One region of the Thermoanaerobacterium thermosulfurigenes genome, then DNA from elsewhere that is predicted to be linked to it. Evidence: riboswitches for the same ligand, from Rfam matches in the RefSeq annotation. Region 1 holds a riboswitch; the other holds the start of a gene.
The links. Region 1 has a riboswitch for cyclic di-AMP ahead of HNR52_RS00010 (cell wall hydrolase). Riboswitches for the same ligand answer to the same signal wherever they lie in the genome.
Positions count from the first base shown of each region.

Region 1 (6,235 bases):
GGAAGGTATAATTGATGAAGGTTTTAAAGAAATTGATAAACCAATAGACGCAGACATAGTATTTGTATGCACTCCTGTTGGCATAGTCATAAATTGCATAGAAGAAATACTTCCGCACTTAAAAGATGGCTGTGTGATAACTGATGTCGGAAGTACAAAAAAAACGATAATGGATGTGGTAAATGGTATATTGCCGAAAGATAAATTCTTTATAGGCGGTCATCCTATGACAGGCTCTGAAAAGTGCGGATTTTCCTCAAGCAGTTCTGAACTCTTTTTGGGAAGCAATTATTTTATAATTCCTGATGAACGAACACCTGACAGTGTTGTAGAGATTTTCATCAATGAAATCATTAAAAAAATTGGTGCTAACCCTATATTCGTAGATAGCTATTCACATGATAGGATAGTAGGTATTGTGAGCCATGTGCCGCATATTTTATCGGCGGCTCTGACTAATTTTGCATATAGAGAAGATGCAGATGCCATAAGATTCGCTGCTGGCGGTTTTAAAGACTCTACGAGAATATCGATGTCCCAGACTGAGATGTGGAAGGATATTATTTTGAATAACAAAGATGTGATAAAAAAGCTGATAATAGATTATGAAAATCTTTTAAACGAATTTTTATTTAGCCTTGATTGTGACGATATAAAGTCACTGTGTGAATTTTTTGATACAGCAAGAGAAATCAGAAAAAGCATAGCTTCTTGACTTTGGAAAGGAATGAATATTTTATGGAGGTAGAAATTTCTAAAAAAAGCCATCTAAAAGGTGTAGTGAATGTTCCTGGAGATAAATCTATATCTCATAGAGCCATAATGTTTGGCTCTATTGCTGTTGGCGATACTGTTGTGAAAGGTTTCTTAAAAAGTGAAGATTGCTTTTCGACGATAAATTGCATGAGAAAGTTAGGTGTGGAGATAGAAATAGTTAATGATGATGTATATGTTAAAGGAAATGGCATGTATCTGAATGAAAGCCTTGATGTTTTAGATGCAGGAAACTCTGGTACAACGATGCGCCTTTTATCAGGTATTTTAGCTGGTCAGAAATTTGCATCTACTATAACCGGTGATGAGTCTTTAAGAAAAAGGCCTATGAAACGAATAATACAGCCGCTATCAATGATGGGAGCGAAAATAACAGCGGTTTATGATAATTATGCACCTATTACCATAAAAGGCAATACACTTAAGGGGATTAACTACAAAACAGAAGTTTCCAGTGCTCAAGTAAAATCATGCATAATGCTGGCAAGTTTGTATGCACAGGACGTTACGACAATTGAGGAACCATATTTGTCCAGAAATCACAGCGAACTTATGCTTAATTACTTTGGCGGAAATTTTGAGTCTTATGACAATAAGGTGATATGCCATCCTGTGGAAAAACTGCATGGGTGCGAAGTATTGGTTCCTGGCGACATATCTTCTGCTGCGTATTTTATGGTAGCAGCCAGCATATTACCTAATTCAGAAATATTGATAAAAAATGTAAATATAAACAACACGCGAACAGGAATAATAGATGTGCTGAATAAAATGGGTGGCAATGTTGAAATAATAGAGGAGAAAGTCGTTAACAATGAACCTGTAGCGGACATAGTAGTAAAATCTTCGCATTTAAAGGGGATTGATATAGGTGGTGAGATTATACCGAGGTTGATTGATGAGATACCGGTTATTGCTGTAGCGGCAGCATACGCTGATGGTACTACAGTTATAAAAGATGCTGAAGAACTAAAAGTAAAAGAAAGCAATCGCATAGACACCATGGTAAGCCAATTGAGAAAAATGGGTGCTGATATAGAAGCTACAAATGACGGTATGATAATCCATGGTAAAGAAACACTGCATGGTGCTACGGTTGACAGCTACAACGATCATAGAGTTGCTATGTCATTAAGCATTGCTGCTCTAAAAGCTGATGGCAGTACAAAAATAAAAAATGCAGAATGTGTGAATATTTCATTTCCTGATTTTTATAGCGTACTTAATGTGCTATAATAAAAATTGGTGATTTTAATGGAAGAAAGCATACTCATAATTGAAGATGAGAAAAGAATTGCAAGGTTTTTACAGATAGAGCTTGAACATGAAGGTTATAGTGTAACATTAGAATATAGCGGCAATAGTGGCTTAAGAGAGGCTTTAGATGGAAATTACGATTTGATAATCTTAGACTTGATGCTTCCAGGTTTGGATGGTTTTTCAGTATTGAGAGAACTACGAAAAAAATCATCGACGCCTGTAATAATTTTAAGTGCAAAAGATGAGGTAAAAGACAAGGTATTTGGGCTTGATATAGGTGCTGATGATTATCTGACTAAGCCGTTTTCAATTGAAGAATTTATGGCGAGAATACGAAATGTCCTTAGAAAAAATGCAAAGTCAAATGCTAATAAATTGGTATATGATGGGATAACAATGGATTTGTCTACATACGAAGTAAAAAGAGACGGAATAAAGATAGAGCTGACGAAAAAAGAGTTTGAGCTTTTGAAATATTTGATTATAAACTCTGAAATAGTGCTTACAAGGGAAAACATACTGGAGAATGTATGGGGCTACAATTATATTGGTGAGACAAACATAGTAGATGTGTACATAAGGTATTTGCGAAGTAAAATTGATGAACCGTTTGATAATAAGTTGATACAGACGATAAGAGGTGTAGGATACTCTTTAAGGAAAGAAAAAAATGAGAATTAAAAGTTTTAAGTCGTCAATAAAGTTGAGGATTGCTTTGCTTTATGCTATCATATTTTCATTTATTTTAATAGTGCTTAATGCATCTGTGTTATACGGTCTCAAATATTACCTTGTATATCAAGCGTTTGACGATATACAAAATCAATCAGATGTTATAGTCGAAAAGCTAAAAGAGGTTGATGGCATAATAACAAGTGTAGACAAAGATTTACTTTTCGGATCGTCAATAGGTGAAAATATGTATTTAAAGATTGTGGATTCGCATGGGAAAATTGTGTACGTGTCTTCACCGCATTTGATTGATATACCATATGATAAAAATATAAATGTACCTACAAAAATAGAAAAAAATGAGACACATATAGCATATATAAACAGAAAGTATACTTTTGGGAATAAATTTTTTTATATTCAGGTTTATGAAGATTTAAAAAATCAGTATTTTTTCTTAAAGCTTTTGTTTGTTATGATGGCTGTTTCCGATGTCATTGGAGTTTTGGTGTCTTTTTTTGCAGGATATTTTATAACGGGTAGAGCATTAAGGCCTGTTGATTATATGGTGAGAGAAGTTCATGCAATCGACGAGAAAAAATTAAATAAAAGATTGAGCATTAGTGGAAATAATGATGAACTGTCTAAGCTCGCTGCTACATTTAATGACATGCTGGATAGGTTGGAAGACTATTTTAAAAGGCAGAATGCATTTATATCAAATGTTTCCCATGAGCTTAGGACACCTTTGTCTATCTTGAAAGGATATATAGAACTTATAGACAGATGGGGGAAAGACAACAAAGATGTGCTGGAAGAGTCTATAGGCGCTTTAAAAAAAGAAGAGCAAGAAATGGAGATATTGATTGAAAGGCTTTTAATGCTGGCAAGAGGAGATAACAAGACGCTTAATATAAATAAGAAATTATTTAATGTTTATGAATTGATTGCAGAAATAGTCAGGGATGCTAAAGTGATTTTTAATGGGAAAAACATTGAAATTTTTTGCGATAAAAATTTGGAAGTGTATGCAGATAGGAACCTTATAAAGGAGCTATTAAGAATAATTCTCGATAATGCATTAAAATATACAGATATTGACGGCAACATAAAATTTTATGCAGAAGAAGCAGATAATAATGTAGCCGTAATAATTAAAGACGACGGCATTGGAATACCTGAAGAAGAGATTCCTTATATATTTGACAGATTTTACAGGGTTGACAAAGCAAGAAGCAAAGAAACTGGTGGAATGGGTTTAGGACTATCTATTGCAAAACTTATTGTTGAGCTGCATGGTGGAAGTATTGAAGTAAAAAGCAAGTTAAATGAAGGATCCGAATTTAAAATAACAATTCCCAAAATTTGATAGATGGGGTTGTTATTTATTTTTAGTGACATACTACACAATATATGGTATAATATATTTATAAAATCACTATATATTGGAGGGTATAAATGTTGCAAAAAGAAGCGACGAAGAATCAGCAGATGGAGGCAAAAAATTCTTCTAAGGAATATAAATGCCCTGATTGTGGGGCTCAGTTAGTTCCTGAAAGCGGATGTATTTACTGTCCATTTTGCGGTTACAGTGAATGCCACTAATTACCTATATTCCCATCAGTTTAATATGGACATATACAAGCATTCCCCTTATAATTAAAGTAAAATATGCCGAATCCCCGAAAAGGGGTACGGGGGATCTTTTTTTGGGGTGAATCCACTTAAGTGGTAGGGCGGCCCTTTGCCCGAACCCGTCAACTAACCTCGGAGGCAAAAGGGGGATTTTTTATGTTAAAAAAATGTATTAAGGTAAAGCCTCTCATTGCATCATTAGCAGCGGCTCTTTTATTTTCTCAGACGGCATTTGCGGCAACATATACTGTGAAGCCTGGTGATAGCCTATATAAAATAGGCTTAAATTATGGTACAACATACAATCAAATAATGAAGCTTAACAATATCAGTAATACAGTAATATATCCGGGGCAAGTATTAGTTGTACCTGGCAGTGACAACACATATACAGTCCAAAAAGGCGATAGTTTATACTTAATTGCCATGAAGTATGGTACTACTGTAGATGCTTTAAAAAATGTAAATGGTTTAACAGGCGATATGATTTATCCAGGTCAAGTTTTTGTCATACCAGCATCGACGTCTGGTACACCATCAACTTCTTCAAGTATAAGAAGCGATGTAACTACAAACAGGAGTTCTGTCCAAAGAGGTGTTATTTCATACACAAATGCTGATTTGGATCTTCTATCAAGGCTTATAAATGCAGAAGCTGGTGGTGAATCGTATCAAGCTAAAGTTGCTGTCGGTGCCGTGATAGTGAATAGGGTAAAAAGTGGTATATTTCCTAACTCCATAAAGGGTGTAATATATCAAGTCGATAGCAATGGCTACTATCAATTTACGCCTGTTGAAAATGGCTGGATAAATCTACCTGCCACACCAGACTCAATAAGTGCTGCAAGGGATGCCTTAAACGGTGTAGATCCTACAAACGGTGCACTTTATTACTTTGACGACAGCAATACTAACCAGTGGCTTTGGTCATTGCCAGTTGCATTGAGAGTTGGAAATATGGTATTTTCTTATGCAAGATAAAGATTATGCAAAATTGAGAGGCTAAGAGGAGCAAAATGGATACCGAAAGGTATCCATTTTGCTTTTATAATGTTTTTGCTTCGTACAAAGTGATAAAGCCAAATATTATAAAAATGATCGCTGATATGTAGTGTAAAAGCCTTGTCGGCAATTTCTTACCTAAATAAACTCCCAATACGATTCCGATGACATCGGCCATAAAAATTCCTGCAGTAGCGCCTAATAAAACAAATACAGGATTTTTGTATGTGGCAGTAAGTGCTAATGTCGAAAGCTGTGTCTTATCTCCAAATTCCGAAATAAAATATGTACTTATTATGGTGAAAACCGGACCGTATTTGGATTTTCTGATTTTTTCATGTCCTTCATGGCCATTTTTTAATGTAATCAACCCGAAAATTAAAAAAGATATGGCAGCCAATAGCTTCACGTATTTTATCGGTATGTACTCTGTAATAAATGAGCCAAACAAAACTGCAATACCCATATTTAAAAGGGCAGCGATCAATATGCTAATTAAGACAGTTCTGGCTTTTATAAATGTGGCAAATGCCATAGCCATAAACTGTGACTTGTCGCCCATTTCAGATGCAAAAACGAGAATAAAAGACGATATTAAAGCATTCATCAAATCTGCCTCCTTGTAATTAGTATGCCGAAAAAATAAAACCTATTACATAATATGTGCAACATATTACGTAAAGGTCTCATTCTTTAAGGCAAAGCCAGGTTAAAACCAGCATGTTGACTTTGCCACATATTTATATATGTGAACTACTCCCCTTTACATAGATGAATATTCTCGGCAACTTCTGTTGCCTGATATATCTGAATTTCAGGAGACATCTTTTAAATTTATCCCCCAAAATTTCATTCTGAAATCCTTTTTCGATTTCCAATTCATTTACATCTT
Region 1 is NZ_JBPODR010000001.1:152-6,386, reverse strand. It holds gene HNR52_RS00035 (prephenate dehydrogenase) at 1-715, shown strand, start outside; gene aroA (3-phosphoshikimate 1-carboxyvinyltransferase) at 739-2,010, shown strand; gene HNR52_RS00025 (response regulator transcription factor) at 2,029-2,715, shown strand; gene HNR52_RS00020 (sensor histidine kinase) at 2,705-4,075, shown strand; gene HNR52_RS00015 (hypothetical protein) at 4,165-4,311, shown strand; cyclic di-AMP (ydaO/yuaA leader) riboswitch at 4,369-4,497, shown strand; gene HNR52_RS00010 (cell wall hydrolase) at 4,498-5,322, shown strand; gene HNR52_RS00005 (TMEM165/GDT1 family protein) at 5,387-5,950, opposite strand.

Region 2 (6,235 bases), on a different contig from region 1:
TCAAAAGAAGCTCTAAATCATCCTTATTTGTTATAAATCCTAATTCAACTAATATTGATGGCATATTTGTATAATGTAATACATAGAAGTTAGCTGTTTTTACACCTCTATCTGCTGTTTTTAAATTTGTCACAATAGCTTGCTGCACGCTTTTTGCCAATTTTGCTCCAGAAGTGCTTCCAGGATATGAATAAGTTTCTGTCCCCTTCGCAGAAGAATCTTTAAAGCTGTTACAGTGAATTGAAACAAAGTAATCTGCATTGTTTTTATTGGCAATATCGCACCTTTCGCTAAGCCCCAATGTTACATCTTTATCTCTTGTCAAAATTACATCTACATTGTTTGCTTCTAAGACGTTCCTCAATTTAAGAGATACGCTTAAGTTTATATCTTTTTCAAAATAGCCATATCCTATAGCGCCACTGTCAGAACCACCATGGCCAGGATCTACAACTATTAACAATTATTCATCACCTCCTATTGTATTTGCCTCTCCTTATAATATGTTTTTCACAAAAAAAATTTATATAGAAAACATAAAAAATCGGATGTATATTTTGTGTATACACCCGATAATAACTATTTTTTAAGCTACGATTATGAGTTTTTGGTAATTTTGAATTATGTTATATATTCTTTCTTCTTCTTTAATAATCCTATTGTTTTCATAGTCATAGGCATAGCATGCACCATTTATAACCTTTGTAGTCAGCAAACCACTTGCGCTTTTATTTCCTTTTAAATGCGGTGCGTCTAAAATGCCCAATTTTATCGCCAACGATAGTGTATGTGGATCTGACAGCGGATCACTGCATAGTGTATTAAGATCATTTATGGCATTGATTATTACCATCGCATCATTTATTAGTTCCTCTTTCCTCTTTAAAATATCAAGATCTTTAGTGAAATCCGCCATACCACGCAAAGTGTTGTTTATCACGGCTTTTGTGATTTTCACACTTTCTATTATATCATCTGGCGTTGCTGCATGATGTGCTTCACAAAAACCTACAACATGATATATGTGAGGTTTTATAGCCATTGAAAGATATGCACTTGAAGCAAGCTGCCCTTTTGCTTCAAAAAGATCCTGCGGCATACTTGCAAGCCCTGCCCTTGCCTGTCTATATACTCTAAAGTTATCATCCTGCAAACTCTCCACAAGCTCTATAGATGCCAGCATTTTTGCAAGATCCATTTTGGGCGATGTAGCTGGCGGCACATTGAACATAAACTGAGCTATATAGTTTTTTACACCCATCTTCTTTGCATTGTATGCTGCAATGTAGCTTGCCGCCACATATATGGCATCATGTGCATCTCTAAGCCCCCAATGGTGTGCTTCATTTACCTCAACAGGTATATTTCTGTCAGCATGCCACTTCATCAGCATCTGGTTCTCTCTAATGGATTCTTCTACTTCTCTTGGCCCCCTGCCATCTAGTACATTGTACCAGCAAAGGGGTATAGCTGCCCATGCATTGTTTATTGTGTTTTTAAGCATTTGAGCCATTTTAAAGACATCATTCGTCCCACTGTAACATCTAAGCAGCGGATAATTTCCACGCCTTGACTCATCGTAAAGTTTTTTGAATTCTTCTTCAGTCCTTATAGGCACGCCACCTGCCCCATCAAGTGATGCTTTATATTTTTTGTCAAAAAAATGCTCTTGTGTATTTTGGTCAGGCGCTATTGATATCACATCGAGAATTTTTTCTTCCGCAATCCTCCTTACACCTTCAAGTGTATCATCATACGAAGGCAATCCAAAGTGATGCCTTATTATAGGATACGGATAGCTTTTCTCAATCCTTTCAATCACATCTCTACCATATTCTTTTTCACTATATGAAGCTTTCTTTCCTCTTAGGTATGAAATTGTGTACTCATCGCCAAAAGTTCCATCAAAAATTTCCTCAAATATTCCTGACTCTTTTGCAACTAAGCAATTGGGCTCTGTGCCTCCAAATATCCATCTAATATTGCTCAAACCATATTTTCGTATTTTATCTTTAAGCTCATTCAATATGGTTTTCAGTGTTTCTGGAGTCAGTCTATAACTTACACCTACTATATCAGGTTTCTTTAAACGCACTGTATCTACCAACTTATCAATAGATGTAGCAGGACCTAAAAAATCCACTTTATACCCTTCCTGCTCTGCAATCTTCAAAAATCTATATGCTCCCGCAACATGGACATCATTTTCTATAGAAGCTGCAATAATATATTTTTTCATGCGACAGTGATCTCCTCCTTTAACCCCTCTATCATTACCTTTATCTCCGCTGCGCTTTTTCCTTCCAATCCTAATTTTCCTGCTGTGCGCCCGATTTTCCAATAGTTCACTTCATGCATGCATGATGCCAAATGAATTATAGAATCTATAGTATAAGTAGGAATGCCTAATTGTTTGCCAATCGATGAAATAGGCACCAAACTCATTGGCACATCTTCAAAAATGTACCTGCAATCAAGATTTTTTGGTGCAAGCAAGCCTCTATAAGCATCTGTCTTTTGAATCGCATCATACAGATTGTCTGCAATAACGCCGTATGCATCTTTAAGCCAATCAAGCGCTGTAACAGCATTGACACCTAAAGCGTGGGCAACTGCTATTCTCTCCCTGTCCATTCTCTCCAATATTTTAGCCACCGACGGTGATATGCCTTCCAAATAATATTGAAAATCACCTTCTGTAGTCTCTATTCTTGCAGAGTTCAAAAGTGTAGGCGCTGGATGAAAGATAGAACCTATATTATTTAAACTAGTCTCTAAAACATTTTCAGCAGGTACTATCTGCGAATAAGCTAATCTCAACAAATCAACAACATAATCAGCCTTCCAAGCCGGTATAGATGCCAGTGAGACCACATCTTTTATCCTGAAAATCTTTGAAACGCCATTATTCGATCTGCAAGCATATATAAACGTATCAGTCTCTGCTACTACCACATTTATATCGTCTCTAATTTTAACAATGTTATAAAACTCTATAGCGCCAAAAGTTCTTCCCGGATTCAAAACTATTATCTGATCATTTCTTAAGTGTGGTAACATTTCATAAGCTATGTCACTGTGTCCAGACGCAGGAACAGTCACCATGATTATGTCTGCATCTTTTATAGCGTCTTCCATATCGTCAGTGACCATATTAAGCTTTGCAAATCCATCTACAACGCCTTCAAGATGAATACCACCATTATTTAAAATAGGAACTAATTTCTCACGAGATCTGTTGTACAAATTGACTATAAAACCCATCAACGAAAGATGTGCCGCCATCGCCTGACCGCCGTTGCCAGCACCAATGACAGAAAAAATAGGTAATCTCATTTAAAAACCTCCTTCTATTTTAGGGTATTAAAAAAGCCATAGAGAAAATCTATAGCTGAAACCCGGCAACTAATAGAAGGTAGTTGTACCGAATATATTCATGCTATTTCCTCCTCTTTCAACGCTTACGAGGTTAGCTGACGGGTTAGGATCGAAAGATAACCCCTCCATACAAATGGATTCACCCCAAAATTGGTTTCCCCGCTTCATACGAATTCAGCGTTATAGCATATTATTAAATTAATTAAATTATACCATATCAAAATTCCATTTGCAAATATATTAAAAATATGTAAATTTTGTAACAAAAATGTGTCTTTAAAATATGCAAATCATAAAAATATGGATTGAAATTCATGAAATATTTGTTTGAAATTAAACTATATAGAAGCAAATTATTGCCTCTATAAAAATAAAGCACTTCTGCAAATATATACAGAGGTGCTTTATAAATACGGATTTTCGATTTGAGCAAATCGAAAATCCGTACTGCTTTTATAGTCCTATAAATTCCTTGCTAATTCTTCTAAAAGTTGAGAAGTAGCGCTTAATTCCTCTATGGAAGAACTAATTTCTTCAAATGCGGTAGCTTGTGTCTCAAAAAATGAGCTTGATTCATTTATTTTGTCAGAAATACTTTTTATAGATTCCTGTATTTTCTCTAATACTGAGTCTATTTTACTTATAGATTCACTGCTGGTATTAGATAACTTTCGTATTTCTTCAGCAACCACACTAAAGCCTTTGCCTTTTTCACCAGCTCTTGCGGCCTCAATGGCTGCGTTTAATCCCAATAAATTTGTTTGTTTAGAAATATTTTGAACAAATTTTAAAATATCATCAGTGCCCTTTGTATTTTCAATAGCTTTATTTACTTCTTCTAATATCTTAGTATTTGAATTAACTACAATTTCGACTCCAGAGGAAACCTCTTGGATAGCTGAAGATATTTGCTCAAGTGATGCTGCCAGATTTTCGGATAGTGACAATACTTTATGTCTTTTTTCTAAACTTTTCCCCATAAGTAAAACCCCAATTACAGAATTATCATAATCTTTTATAGGGATAGCATATGATTTAAACGGTACTCCATATACTTCTTTTGGTACATCTTTTATGATGTAGTTTCCAGTTCTAAGGGCTTCAAAAGCTGCACCACCTTCTGGAATTGCATCACCTACTTTTGCATTAATAGGAAGTTCATCACAATTTTTTATCTCTAAATATTTTTCATTATCTACAATGGCAAAAGATACACTATCCTCAAAAAGTAATGGTAAAAAAGTTGTTAATTTATGAAAAAAGTCAAGCATCTCATCTTTAGATATGGTTATCAATTTTAGTCCTCCTTAATTCGTTAATTTTTTAACTTCTCATAAAGCGCTATAATAAATTATATAGAATTAACGACTTTTGTCAAATTTAGTTAACATTCTTCGATCCCTTATAGGTAATCTAAAAACATTCGTTCACATCTTTTGTAAAACCACCTTTTTTATAAAAATTAAACCAATGACAAGCCATCATTTTTTATAATTTCACACATACCCCTCCCTCCTGATAAAACTTAAAAGTTAAATCCCTAAAACGTCGTCGATATCCTGTGTTTTTTGTACTATCCAATGTAGACGACAAATTACTACCTTATGCAACAACTTTATATAAATATATTCTGCATAATTCCTCTAATTCCTTCTTTATAAATTGAATAAAAAAACAATTGATTACCATTGGCCACTTTCATTATCAAATATGTCAAAATTTTATTGTAATCTACACCGAATAATATGGCATAAAGGTATTGACTAATAGTCCTTTATGTAATATAATTAATGATGTCGCTGGTTGATGTGATTGCCGGAGTGGCGGAACTGGCAGACGCACAGGACTTAAAATCCTGCGGGCCTTTAAAGCCCGTACCGGTTCGATTCCGGTCTCCGGCACCAATTGAATAGTACATCGCGGGGTGGAGCAGTTGGCAGCTCGTCGGGCTCATAACCCGGAGGTCGCAGGTTCAAGTCCTGCCCCCGCAACCAAATATGGCGGCGTAGCTCAGTTGGCTAGAGCATGCGGTTCATACCCGCAGTGTCGGTGGTTCGACTCCACTCGCCGCTACTAAACCAATAAAATCAGGGTTTTGATGATTTTAAAAAAACATATAGTCAAAACGAATAAGTATAATTACTCGCCTAAAAAGGTGGGTGATTTTTTTATATATTTTTTAATATAAGATGAGCATATTAAATACATTAAATCAACATGACAAAAATCTTTAAAATGAGTCTTAAATACTATTGAATTTATAAAATTTATAAATTAGAATGAATCTATGGGAAAAATTTTGGACTAAAGAGAGGTTTTTGTTGATGGAGGAAGAAAAAATTCTTTTTTTGTTAGAAAAAATTAGCAATAATATAGGGAACTTAAATAAATCAATAACTGATTTAAAGTCAGATGTAGATAGTATAAAAGTAGAAATGTATGATTTAAGATCAGAAGTGTATAGTGTGAAAGAAGAATTCACCAATTTAAAATCAGAAATGTTTAATGCAAAAGAAGAGATAAAAAAACTTGGCACTAAGATTAATAATGAAATAACTGATAAAATAAGCGCTTTATTTGATGATAGGCAAATTGTGCACGAAAAAATTGATGAAATAAGCGAAAAGATCGATAGAGTACAAATAGATGTGAACAACATGACGATTAAAAAGTTATATCATGACAATAAAATATTGGAATTAGGACAAAAGCTGAGCAATAGGTAATCTCAGCTTTTATGTTTTTTCTTTTTATACAACAAAAAGCATCGGTTATTTCTTTAAAAGCTTGCAATCCATCTTTTCTGACATTGTTATGAATACATTATTCGCATACATCGACATAAATCTAATTGTCT
Region 2 is NZ_JBPODR010000003.1:34,104-40,338, reverse strand. It holds gene HNR52_RS01600 (N-acetylmuramoyl-L-alanine amidase family protein) at 1-463, opposite strand, end outside; gene HNR52_RS01595 (cobalamin B12-binding domain-containing protein) at 587-2,239, opposite strand; gene HNR52_RS01590 (NAD/NADP octopine/nopaline dehydrogenase family protein) at 2,236-3,336, opposite strand; cyclic di-AMP (ydaO/yuaA leader) riboswitch at 3,445-3,568, opposite strand; gene HNR52_RS01585 (methyl-accepting chemotaxis protein) at 3,840-4,358, opposite strand; tRNA gene HNR52_RS01580 (tRNA-Leu) at 5,193-5,282, shown strand; tRNA gene HNR52_RS01575 (tRNA-Met) at 5,297-5,372, shown strand; tRNA gene HNR52_RS01570 (tRNA-Met) at 5,378-5,451, shown strand; gene HNR52_RS01565 (hypothetical protein) at 5,703-6,104, shown strand; gene HNR52_RS01560 (Ppx/GppA phosphatase family protein) at 6,226-6,235, opposite strand, start outside.
Region 2: linked by a shared signal. The riboswitch ahead of HNR52_RS01590 (NAD/NADP octopine/nopaline dehydrogenase family protein) and the one ahead of HNR52_RS00010 (cell wall hydrolase) in region 1 are both predicted to bind cyclic di-AMP.